3 regions of the Erwinia sp. AK-PDG3-5 genome follow, and region 1 is predicted to be linked to each of the others. Evidence: predicted binding sites of a transcription regulator. Region 1 holds the regulator's gene; each other region holds the start of a gene.
The links. The regulator sigma-54, encoded in region 1, starts transcription at its own class of promoters, with help from an activator protein. The targets are predictions, from matches to a motif close to GTTGGCACANNTTTCGCTNT.
Positions count from the first base shown of each region.

Region 1 (3,247 bases):
AACAGCCGAGCTGATTGAAAAGGTCAAAACCTCTTATGAAATCCAAAATGCAAAACAACCTTAAGTTCCTGGCGCTCAGCTTGCTGCTGGCTACCAGCCTGCCGGCTCTGGCGCTGACCGGCGACTCCGATAAACCGGTGAACGTCGATTCCGAAAATCAGGCCCTTGATATGCAGGGTAACGTTGCCACCTTTACCGGCAACGTCATCGTGACCCAGGGCTCGATCAAAATCACCGCGGATAAAGTCGTGGTCACTCGCCCGGATGGCGACAGCAAGAAAACCATCGTCGATGCTTATGGTAATCCTGCCACCTTCTACCAGATGCAGGACAACGGTAAGCCGGTGAAAGGCCATGCGCAAAAAATGCATTATGAGCTGGCGAAAGATTTTGTCGAGTTGACCGGTAATGCTTATCTGGAGCAGCTCGACAGCAACGTGAAGGGTGACCGGATTACCTATCTGGTGAAAGAGCAGAAAATGCAGGCTTATGGCAGCAGCGGCAAACGCGTGACGACCATCCTGGTTCCTTCCCAGTTGCAGGACAAAGGCACCCAGTCTACCGGCCCAAAAAAGAGTAACTAATCAGCTATGGCTACGTTAATTGCGGAAAACCTGGCGAAGGCTTACAAAGGCCGTCGCGTGGTCGAAGATGTCAGTTTGCAGGTCAAATCCGGTGAGATTGTTGGCCTGTTAGGTCCAAATGGCGCCGGCAAAACCACCACCTTTTACATGGTGGTTGGCATTGTGCCGCGTGATGCGGGTCGTATCGTCATTGATGATGAAGACATCAGTATCTTACCGTTGCACGCCCGCGCTCGCCGTGGGATTGGCTATCTGCCGCAGGAAGCGTCGATCTTCCGCCGCCTGAGCGTCTATGACAACCTGATGGCCGTACTGCAGATCCGCGACGATCTGACCACAGAACAACGCGAAGACCGCGCCAATGAACTGATGAGCGAATTCCACATCGAGCATCTGCGCAACAGCATGGGTCAGGCATTATCCGGTGGCGAACGTCGTCGTGTTGAGATTGCCCGCGCGCTGGCCGCCAATCCAAAGTTCATCTTGCTTGATGAGCCCTTTGCCGGTGTTGACCCGATTTCAGTTATTGATATCAAAAAGATTATCGAACACCTGCGTGACAGCGGCCTTGGCGTGCTGATCACCGACCATAACGTGCGTGAAACGCTGGCGGTATGTGAGCGCGCTTACATCGTCAGCCAGGGGCACTTAATTGCTCATGGAACTCCGGCAGAAATTCTGGAGGATGAACAAGTTAAAAGAGTCTATTTGGGCGAAGAGTTCAGACTCTGATAAGGTGTTAAAACCAGGTAAGATTTTCGAGGAATTAGTATCCTGAATATGAAGCAAGGTTTGCAACTCAGGCTTAGCCAACAGCTTGCCATGACGCCACAACTGCAACAGGCGATCCGTTTGCTGCAGCTCTCTACGCTTGAACTACAGCAGGAAATTCAGCTGGCGCTGGAAAGTAATCCGTTGCTTGAACAAACCGACATTCATGAGGAAGTGGACGTACGCGAATATCAGGAGAAAGAGGCTCTGGATACCAGGGAAGCGCTGGAACAGAAGGACATGCCCGAAGAGCTGCCTCTGGATGCGACCTGGGACGAAATTTATACCGCCGGAACGCCGTCAGGCACCGGAACCGATTATCACGACGACGAGCTGCCGGTCTATCAAGGTGAAACCACGCAGACCCTTCAGGATTACCTGATGTGGCAGGTGGAGTTAACCCCGTTTACCGAAACTGACCGGGCGATCGCGACCTCGATTGTCGATGCCGTGGACGACACCGGTTATCTGACCGCCTCGCTGGATGAGATCCTCGACAGCATTGGCAACGATGAATTGACCATGGATGAAGTGGAAGCGGTATTGAAACGCGTTCAGCGCTTCGATCCCGTTGGCGTCTGTGCCCGCGATCTACGGGATTGCCTGCTGGTCCAGCTTTCCCAGTTCCCGCCTGACGCATTGTGCCTGAAAGAAGCAAGGCTGATTGTCAGCGAACATCTGGACTTACTGGCTAATCATGACTTCCGTAGCCTGATGCGCGTGACGCGGCTGAAGGAAGACGTGCTTAAAAACGCCATGCAGGTAATTCAGTCGCTCGATCCGCGTCCGGGTCAGTCGATTAATACTACCGAGCCGGAATATGTCATCCCGGATGTGCTGGTACGCAAAGCCAGCAATCGCTGGACGGTGGAACTGAATTCAGACAGCGTACCCAGGCTGAAGATTAATCAGCATTATGCTTCACTCGGCGGTTCGACGCGTAACGACAGTGACAGCCAGTTTATCCGCAGCAATTTGCAGGAAGCGAAGTGGCTGATAAAAAGTCTGGAAAGCCGTAATGACACGCTGCTGAAAGTGACGCGCTGCATCGTCGATCAGCAGCAGGCGTTTTTCGAACAGGGCGAAGAATTTATGCGCCCCATGGTGTTGGCGGATATCGCCAGTGCCGTGGATATGCATGAATCCACCATTTCCCGCGTGACCACGCAGAAGTATCTGCACAGTCCGCGCGGAATTTTTGAATTGAAGTATTTTTTCTCCAGTCACGTCAACACCGAGAGTGGTGGCGAAGCTTCCTCCACGGCGATACGCGCACTGGTGAAAAAATTAATCTCGGCGGAGAATCCCGCCAAACCACTGAGCGACAGCAAGCTCACGACTTTGCTCTCTAATCAAGGGATCATGGTAGCGCGGCGCACTGTTGCAAAGTACCGAGAGTCTTTATCCATCCCGCCCTCAAACCAGCGTAAACAGCTGGTCTGATCGAACAGATAAGGAAGAATGTATGCAACTCAACATTACCGGGCAGAACGTGGAAATCACTGAACCATTGCGTGATTTCGTGACGACCAAATTTGCCAAACTGGAACAGTACTTTGATCGAATTAATCAGGTCTATATTGTACTGAAGGTCGAAAAGGTCACTCAGGTAGCGGATGCGACTTTGCATGTGAATGGCGGTGAGTTGCATGCCACCTCGGAAGGGAAAGATATGTACGCGGCGGTTGACGGCTTGATAGACAAGCTGACGCGCCAGCTCAATAAACATAAAGACAAGCTGAAGCAGCACTAAATTTCACTCAAGCATTGATTATTTCTTCGCCACCCTAATCTTAGGATCAGGCATGACGTAAGATAACCGGCTCGGCTCCCTTTAATCGGGGAGCCGGGCCGTTAATCAATCAGGCAGGCTGAGCAGTCGACCGATGACC
Region 1 covers NZ_CM165967.1:560,095-563,341, reverse strand. The annotation lists gene lptC (LPS export ABC transporter periplasmic protein LptC) at 1-64, shown strand, start outside; gene lptA (lipopolysaccharide ABC transporter substrate-binding protein LptA) at 36-584, shown strand; gene lptB (LPS export ABC transporter ATP-binding protein) at 591-1,316, shown strand; gene rpoN (RNA polymerase factor sigma-54) at 1,365-2,798, shown strand; gene hpf (ribosome hibernation promoting factor) at 2,821-3,108, shown strand.

Region 2 (3,247 bases), 1.8 Mb from region 1:
TAATCAGCGCACCACCCACACCAACATAACCACACGCAGGCGTAATCGCGACCAGACCGGCAATCACGCCAGAGCAGACGCCCAGCAGTGAAGGTTTGCCACGCAGAGCCCACTCACCGAAGGTCCAGCTCAGCATCGCGCCAGCTGTTGCCATGACGGTGTTCAGGAACGCCAGACCGGCAATCTCGTTGGCTGCACTGGCTGAGCCAGCGTTGAAGCCAAACCAGCCCACATACAGAATCGCCGTCCCCATAAAGACCATTGGCAGATTGTGAGGCTTAAAGGCTTCTTTGCCGAAACCAGCACGTTTACCCACCAGGTAAGCACCCACCAGGCCAGCAACCGCGGCGTTGATGTGCACAACGGTACCGCCTGCGAAGTCCAGCGCGCCGTCCTGGGCCAGCAAACCGCCTGACCAGACCATGTGTGCAATAGGCAGATACGAGAAGGTCAGCCAGATAGCAACGAAAATCAGTACCGCTGAGAAGCGAACGCGCTCAGCAATCGATCCAACAATCAGGCCCACGGTGATACAGGCGAACGAAGCCTGGAAGGAGACGTGGATATATTGGTAGAAGGTGCCTACCAGTGAGGTCAGCTGAATGTTTTTCAACATCGCCATGCTGAAGCCACCGAAGAAGGCGTTACCTTCACTGAAGGCCAGTGAATAACCGTAAAGCATCCACAATACGCACACCATCGCGAAGGTCACAGAGACCTGAGTCATCATGGAAAGCACGTTTTTAGCGCGGAGCAGACCGCCGTAAAACAGGGCAATACCCGGCAACGTCATGAACAGCACCAGCGCGGTGCAGATCATCATAAAGGCGTTGTCAGCTTTATCAGCCACTGCCGGTGCTGCAGCCATCGCAAGCGACGGTAACAGAGCCAGACTGGCGAGGCCGAACAGAGCAATTTTTTTATTCATTTTATCCCATCCCATCAACATTCTTAGCCCCGAGATTACAGTGCTGCTTCGTCAGTTTCGCCAGTGCGAATACGGATAACTCGCTGCAGTTCCGCAACAAAAATTTTGCCGTCACCGATTTTGCCGGTGTAGGCAGCCTTGCTGATCACATCAACCACTTCATCCAGCTGGTCGTCTGCAATCGCAATGTCTATTTTTACTTTCGGCAGGAAGTTCACGCTGTATTCTGCACCGCGATAAAGTTCTGCATGCCCTTTCTGGCGACCAAAGCCTTTCACTTCGGTCACGGTCAGCCCTTGAATACCGATAGAGGAAAGTGCTTCACGCACGTCTTCCAACTTAAACGGTTTAATTACCACGGTAACCAGCTTCATATGATCCCCCTCCAGGTATTGAATACGGTTGTTTCGCCCAACACGGATTGATTAAAGCAAAGGCTGTGCCATAAATTAAAAATTGGCATTTTTCAGACGATTAGTCAGTCTGGCCCAGTGTTGCTGAGCTAGGGAGAGGAAAACAGAAGGAGGTGGAGCAGAATGCAGCCAACAAAAAACGCACCATTACGGTGCGTCGCGCGTTAATTATGTGCAAAAGCGGGAATTCTGCCGTTTATCCGCCTGTTCCTGGTGCAGCGAAGCGGCTGTTTTTACACCGCCTCGCCCGCTTCCAGTTCATCCCCGACCTGCTGCAATTGGTACATTTGCCAGTAACGGCCCTGTTTTTCCAGCAGCGCCTGATGATTCCCCTGTTCGACAGCACGACCACGGTGCAGAACCAGGATGGTATCAGCGTCGATAATCGTTGAAAGCCGGTGTGCAATGACCACCAATGTGGTTTTTTCCCGTACGGCTTTCAGTGCCTTCTGGATGGCTTGTTCAGTGCCAGAATCGATATTGGCCGTTGCTTCATCGAGGATCAAAATCTGCGGCGAAGCCACCAGCACCCGAGCCATCGCCAGCAACTGCTTTTGCCCGACAGAAAGATTATTTCCCTGCTCGCCAAGACGAGTATGGATCCCCTCAGACAGGCCGCGCGCCAGTTCAGCCAGCTGCACCGTCTCCAGCGCTTGCCACACCGCCTCTTCAGAGATATCGCGCCCCAGGGTCACGTTGGCAAAGAAGGTATCCGCCAGGACCACCGGATCCTGTTGAACCATCGCCACCGCCTGACGTAAAACGCTGTGGCTGAGCGTACTTAACGGTCGACCATCCAGACAAATTTCACCGTGCTGAATCGGATAATAGCCCATCATCAGATTGGCCAGCGTGCTTTTACCGCTGCCGGTATGTCCGACCAGCGCCACGAAGTTACGCGACGGGACGTCAAGGCAGATATCGCTCAGCACATTGCGATCGTCGCGGTAAGCGAAAGTCAGATCCTTAACCGAGATGGCCCCCGAGGTCAGTGGCCGGGTATCCGTGCCGTACTGCTGGCGCGGGGCATCGATCAGTTCAAAGATGCGCTCACCCGCAACCACCGCCTGCTGCAGCATAGACTGCTGCGTAGTGAGTTCGATCAGCGGTTCATTGAGTCTGCCGAGGTAGTTGATAAAGGCATACAGGACGCCGACCTCGATGCTGCCGGCAGACGAGAAGCCAAACAGCAGCATCAGTCCGCAAAGGATCAGGGCAGAGAACAGACTGAGCAGCGGACGCAGCAGGAAGCCATCAAGCTTCAGCGTTTCCATACGCGCCAGATAATGCGAGCGGCTGGCTTCGCCCATACGCTCACCAAAGCGCGCCTGCTGGCGGAACTGCTGGATCACGCTCATGCCGTTAATCACTTCATTGAAGCCATTATTAATATCAGCCAGATAGCTGCGCATCCGACGGACAATCGGCGTGCTGTAACGCTGATAAATCAGCATCACCGTCAGCACGGCCGGGAAGATGGTGATCGCCACCAGCGCCATGCGCCAGTCAAGACTGAACATCGCCACCAGCATCGCCCCAATCAATGCGGCGCTGCGTAAGACGGTGGCAACCACCGTGACGTACAGATCGCGCACCACTTCCGTGTCATTCGTAACGCGAGAGATGATTTGCCCAACCGGTTGGGTATCAAACGCACTCAGCGGTTGCCGTAAGGCCGCATCCATCACGTCCATCCGCAGTTGCTGAACCACGCCCACTGCGGCCTGGTTAAACAGCAGCGCCTGCCAGTAATGCAGCGAGGCCGCGAGAATTTGCAGCAGGATAAAACTGGTCGCCAGCCCGGAGACTAACGCTAACGGCATATTGTGTTTGGCGACCATATTATCAATAAAGTAGCTGATAAGGATGGGCCCCATCACCTCGGCAGCGGCGGCAATCCACAGCA
Region 2 covers NZ_CM165967.1:3,564,099-3,567,345, forward strand. The annotation lists gene amtB (ammonium transporter AmtB) at 1-943, opposite strand, end outside; gene glnK (P-II family nitrogen regulator) at 964-1,302, opposite strand; gene AC1UKS_RS16610 (SmdB family multidrug efflux ABC transporter permease/ATP-binding protein) at 1,575-3,247, opposite strand, start outside.
Region 2: glnK (P-II family nitrogen regulator) is a predicted target of sigma-54. The motif match lies at 1,356-1,375, and genes of this name have one in related genera.

Region 3 (3,247 bases), 610 kb from region 1:
CGGCGGCAGGTCATACAGGTTTTTGTCCATTGCATCGCCAGGGTGGATCTTGTTGATGATGCCGTCCAGGCCAGCCATCAGCAGTGCAGCGAAGCACAGGTATGGGTTAGCCGCTGGATCAGGGAAGCGCGCTTCAATACGACGTGCTTTCGGGCTGGCAACCACTGGGATACGGATAGAAGCAGAACGGTTACGGGCAGAGTAAGCCAGCATTACTGGCGCTTCGTAGCCTGGGACCAGACGCTTGTAGGAGTTAGTGGTTGGGTTCGCCAGGGCGTTGATCGCTTTAGCGTGTTTGATAACACCACCGATGTAGAACAGGGCCATTTCAGACAGGCCGCCGTATTTGTCGCCGGCGAACAGGTTGTTACCGTCTTTAGACAGTGACATATGGCAGTGCATACCCGAACCGTTATCACCGAACATAGGTTTCGGCATAAAGGTCGCTGTTTTGCCGTAAGCGTGCGCCACGTTGTGAACAACGTATTTGTAGATCTGAATTTCGTCAGCTTTTTTGGTCATGGTGTTGAAGCGGGTTGCCACTTCGTTCTGACCGGCCGTTGCCACTTCGTGGTGGTGAGCTTCTACAACCAGGCCCATCTGCTCCATGGTCAGACACATCGCAGAACGGATGTCCTGTGAGGAGTCGACAGGTGGAACCGGGAAGTAACCGCCTTTCAGACCTGGACGGTGACCTTTGTTGCCGCCTTCGTAGGCTTTACCGCTGTTCCAGTAAGCTTCGATATCGTCGATAGCAACATGGGAACCGGAGGTGCTGCTGCCGAAACGGATGTCATCGAACAGGAAGAACTCTGGCTCTGGTCCAAACAGAACGGTGTCTGCAATGCCAGAAGAGCGCAGGAAATCTTCAGCGCGCTTTGCGATGGAGCGTGGGTCACGATCGTAGCCCTGCATGGTGCCTGGCTCGAGAATGTCACAACGGATGATCAGCGTAGGATCTTCGAAGAATGGATCCAGCACAGCGGTGGTCGCATCTGGCATCAGAACCATGTCTGATTCGTTAATGCCTTTCCAGCCACCAATAGAGGAACCGTCAAACATTTTGCCTTCTTCGAAGAAGTCAGCGTTAACCTGATGAGCAGGAATGGTGACGTGCTGTTCTTTACCTTTTGTATCGGTAAAACGCAGGTCAACGAATTTGACTTCGTGCTCGTTCATCATCGACAGAACGTGTTCAGCGGACATACTTAACTCTCCTGGATTTTGTCATTGTCGTCGTGGTTAGCGATCTCAAGGTGGACTTTGCTTATCTCGCATTGTCATCCGATAATAAAGATCTCTCACACGCTATCAACCGTTGTGAAAAACTGCATTCTTCGCTTGAGTGTATAAAGCGAAATCTATGCCAACTTTATTATTTACCTGAAAAAGCGCTATGATGCGCCCTCTCGTGATACGGGACCTGCACCATGATGGAAGTCGCGCACCATTTTGGTGCTATTGAGTGCTGAGTGAGCACTATTCTGGTGCATTTTTTCGATGGAGTGCGATTCTTGCACTGTTTAAGGTGTAAAAAGCAATCCTGACAGTTATCTTTAATTGAAATTTGTGATCCTGTTCAGTCCTTCGATTAATCCGTGTACAATAGCGCGCTATTTCTAATGCCTGAGGCAAAGCTGTGATCGAAAATTTGCGTAACATCGCCATTATTGCCCACGTTGACCATGGTAAAACTACCCTGGTCGATAAGTTGCTGCAGCAATCCGGGACCTTTGACGCCCGTACTGAAGCCACCGAACGCGTAATGGACTCCAACGATTTGGAGAAAGAGCGTGGGATTACCATCCTCGCAAAAAACACCGCCATTAATTGGAATGACTACCGCATCAACATCGTGGATACCCCAGGACACGCCGACTTCGGCGGTGAGGTTGAGCGTGTGATGTCAATGGTTGACTCGGTGCTGCTGGTTGTGGATGCAATGGATGGCCCAATGCCGCAAACCCGCTTCGTGACCAAAAAAGCGTTTGCTAATGGTCTGAAGCCGATCGTTGTTATCAACAAAGTTGACCGTCCTGGTGCGCGTCCGGATTGGGTTGTTGACCAGGTCTTTGACCTGTTCGTTAACCTCGATGCGACTGACGAGCAGCTCGACTTCCCGGTAATCTATGCATCAGCGCTGAACGGTATCGCTGGTCTGGATCACAACGATATGGCTGAGGATATGACTCCGCTGTATCAGGCTATCGTGGATCACGTTTCTCCTCCGCAGGTTGAGGCAGAAGCGCCATTCCAGATGCAGATTTCCCAGCTGGACTACAACAACTACGTGGGTGTTATCGGCATCGGCCGCATCAAACGCGGTAAAGTTAAGCCAAACCAGCAGGTTACTATCGTAGATAGCGAAGGCAAAACCCGTAACGGTAAAGTCGGTAAAGTCCTGACCCACATGGGTCTGGAGCGTATCGAAGCGGTTGAAGCCGAAGCGGGCGATATCATCGCTATCACCGGTCTGGGCGAGCTGAACATCTCCGACACCATCTGTGATCCACAGGCTGTTGAAGCGCTGCCAGCACTGAGTGTTGATGAACCAACCGTGACCATGTACTTCAACGTAAACACCTCTCCGTTCTGTGGTAAAGAAGGTAAGTATGTGACTTCACGTCAGATCCTTGACCGTCTGAACAAAGAACTGGTGCACAACGTTGCATTGCGTGTTGAAGAAACCGAAGATTCTGACGCCTTCCGCGTGTCAGGTCGTGGTGAGCTTCACCTGTCCGTTCTGATTGAAAACATGCGTCGTGAAGGCTTCGAAATCGCCGTTTCACGTCCTAAAGTTATCAACCGTAAAATCGATGGCCGCATGCAAGAGCCGTTCGAGAACGTGACGCTGGATATCGAAGAACAGCACCAGGGTTCTGTGATGCAGGCAATGGGCGAGCGTAAGGGTGATGTTAAAGACATGATCCCTGATGGCAAAGGCCGTATTCGTCTGGATTACCTGATCCCGGCGCGTGGACTGATCGGTTTCCGTACCGAATTCATGACCATGACCTCTGGTACCGGTCTGCTGTACTCCACCTTCAGCCACTACGATGATGTTCGTCAGGGTGAAATCGGCCAGCGCCAGAACGGCGTGCTGATCTCTAACGGCCAGGGTAAAGCGGTAGCATTCGCCCTGTTCAGCCTGCAGGATCGCGGTAAGCTGTTCCTCGGCCACGGTGCTGAAGTGTATGAAGGCCAGGTTATCGGTATTCACTCACGTTCAAACGACCTGACCGTGAAC
Region 3 covers NZ_CM165967.1:4,714,276-4,717,522, reverse strand. The annotation lists gene glnA (glutamate--ammonia ligase) at 1-1,206, opposite strand, end outside; gene typA (ribosome-dependent GTPase TypA) at 1,640-3,247, shown strand, end outside.
Region 3: glnA (glutamate--ammonia ligase) is a predicted target of sigma-54. The motif match lies at 1,352-1,371, and genes of this name have one in related genera.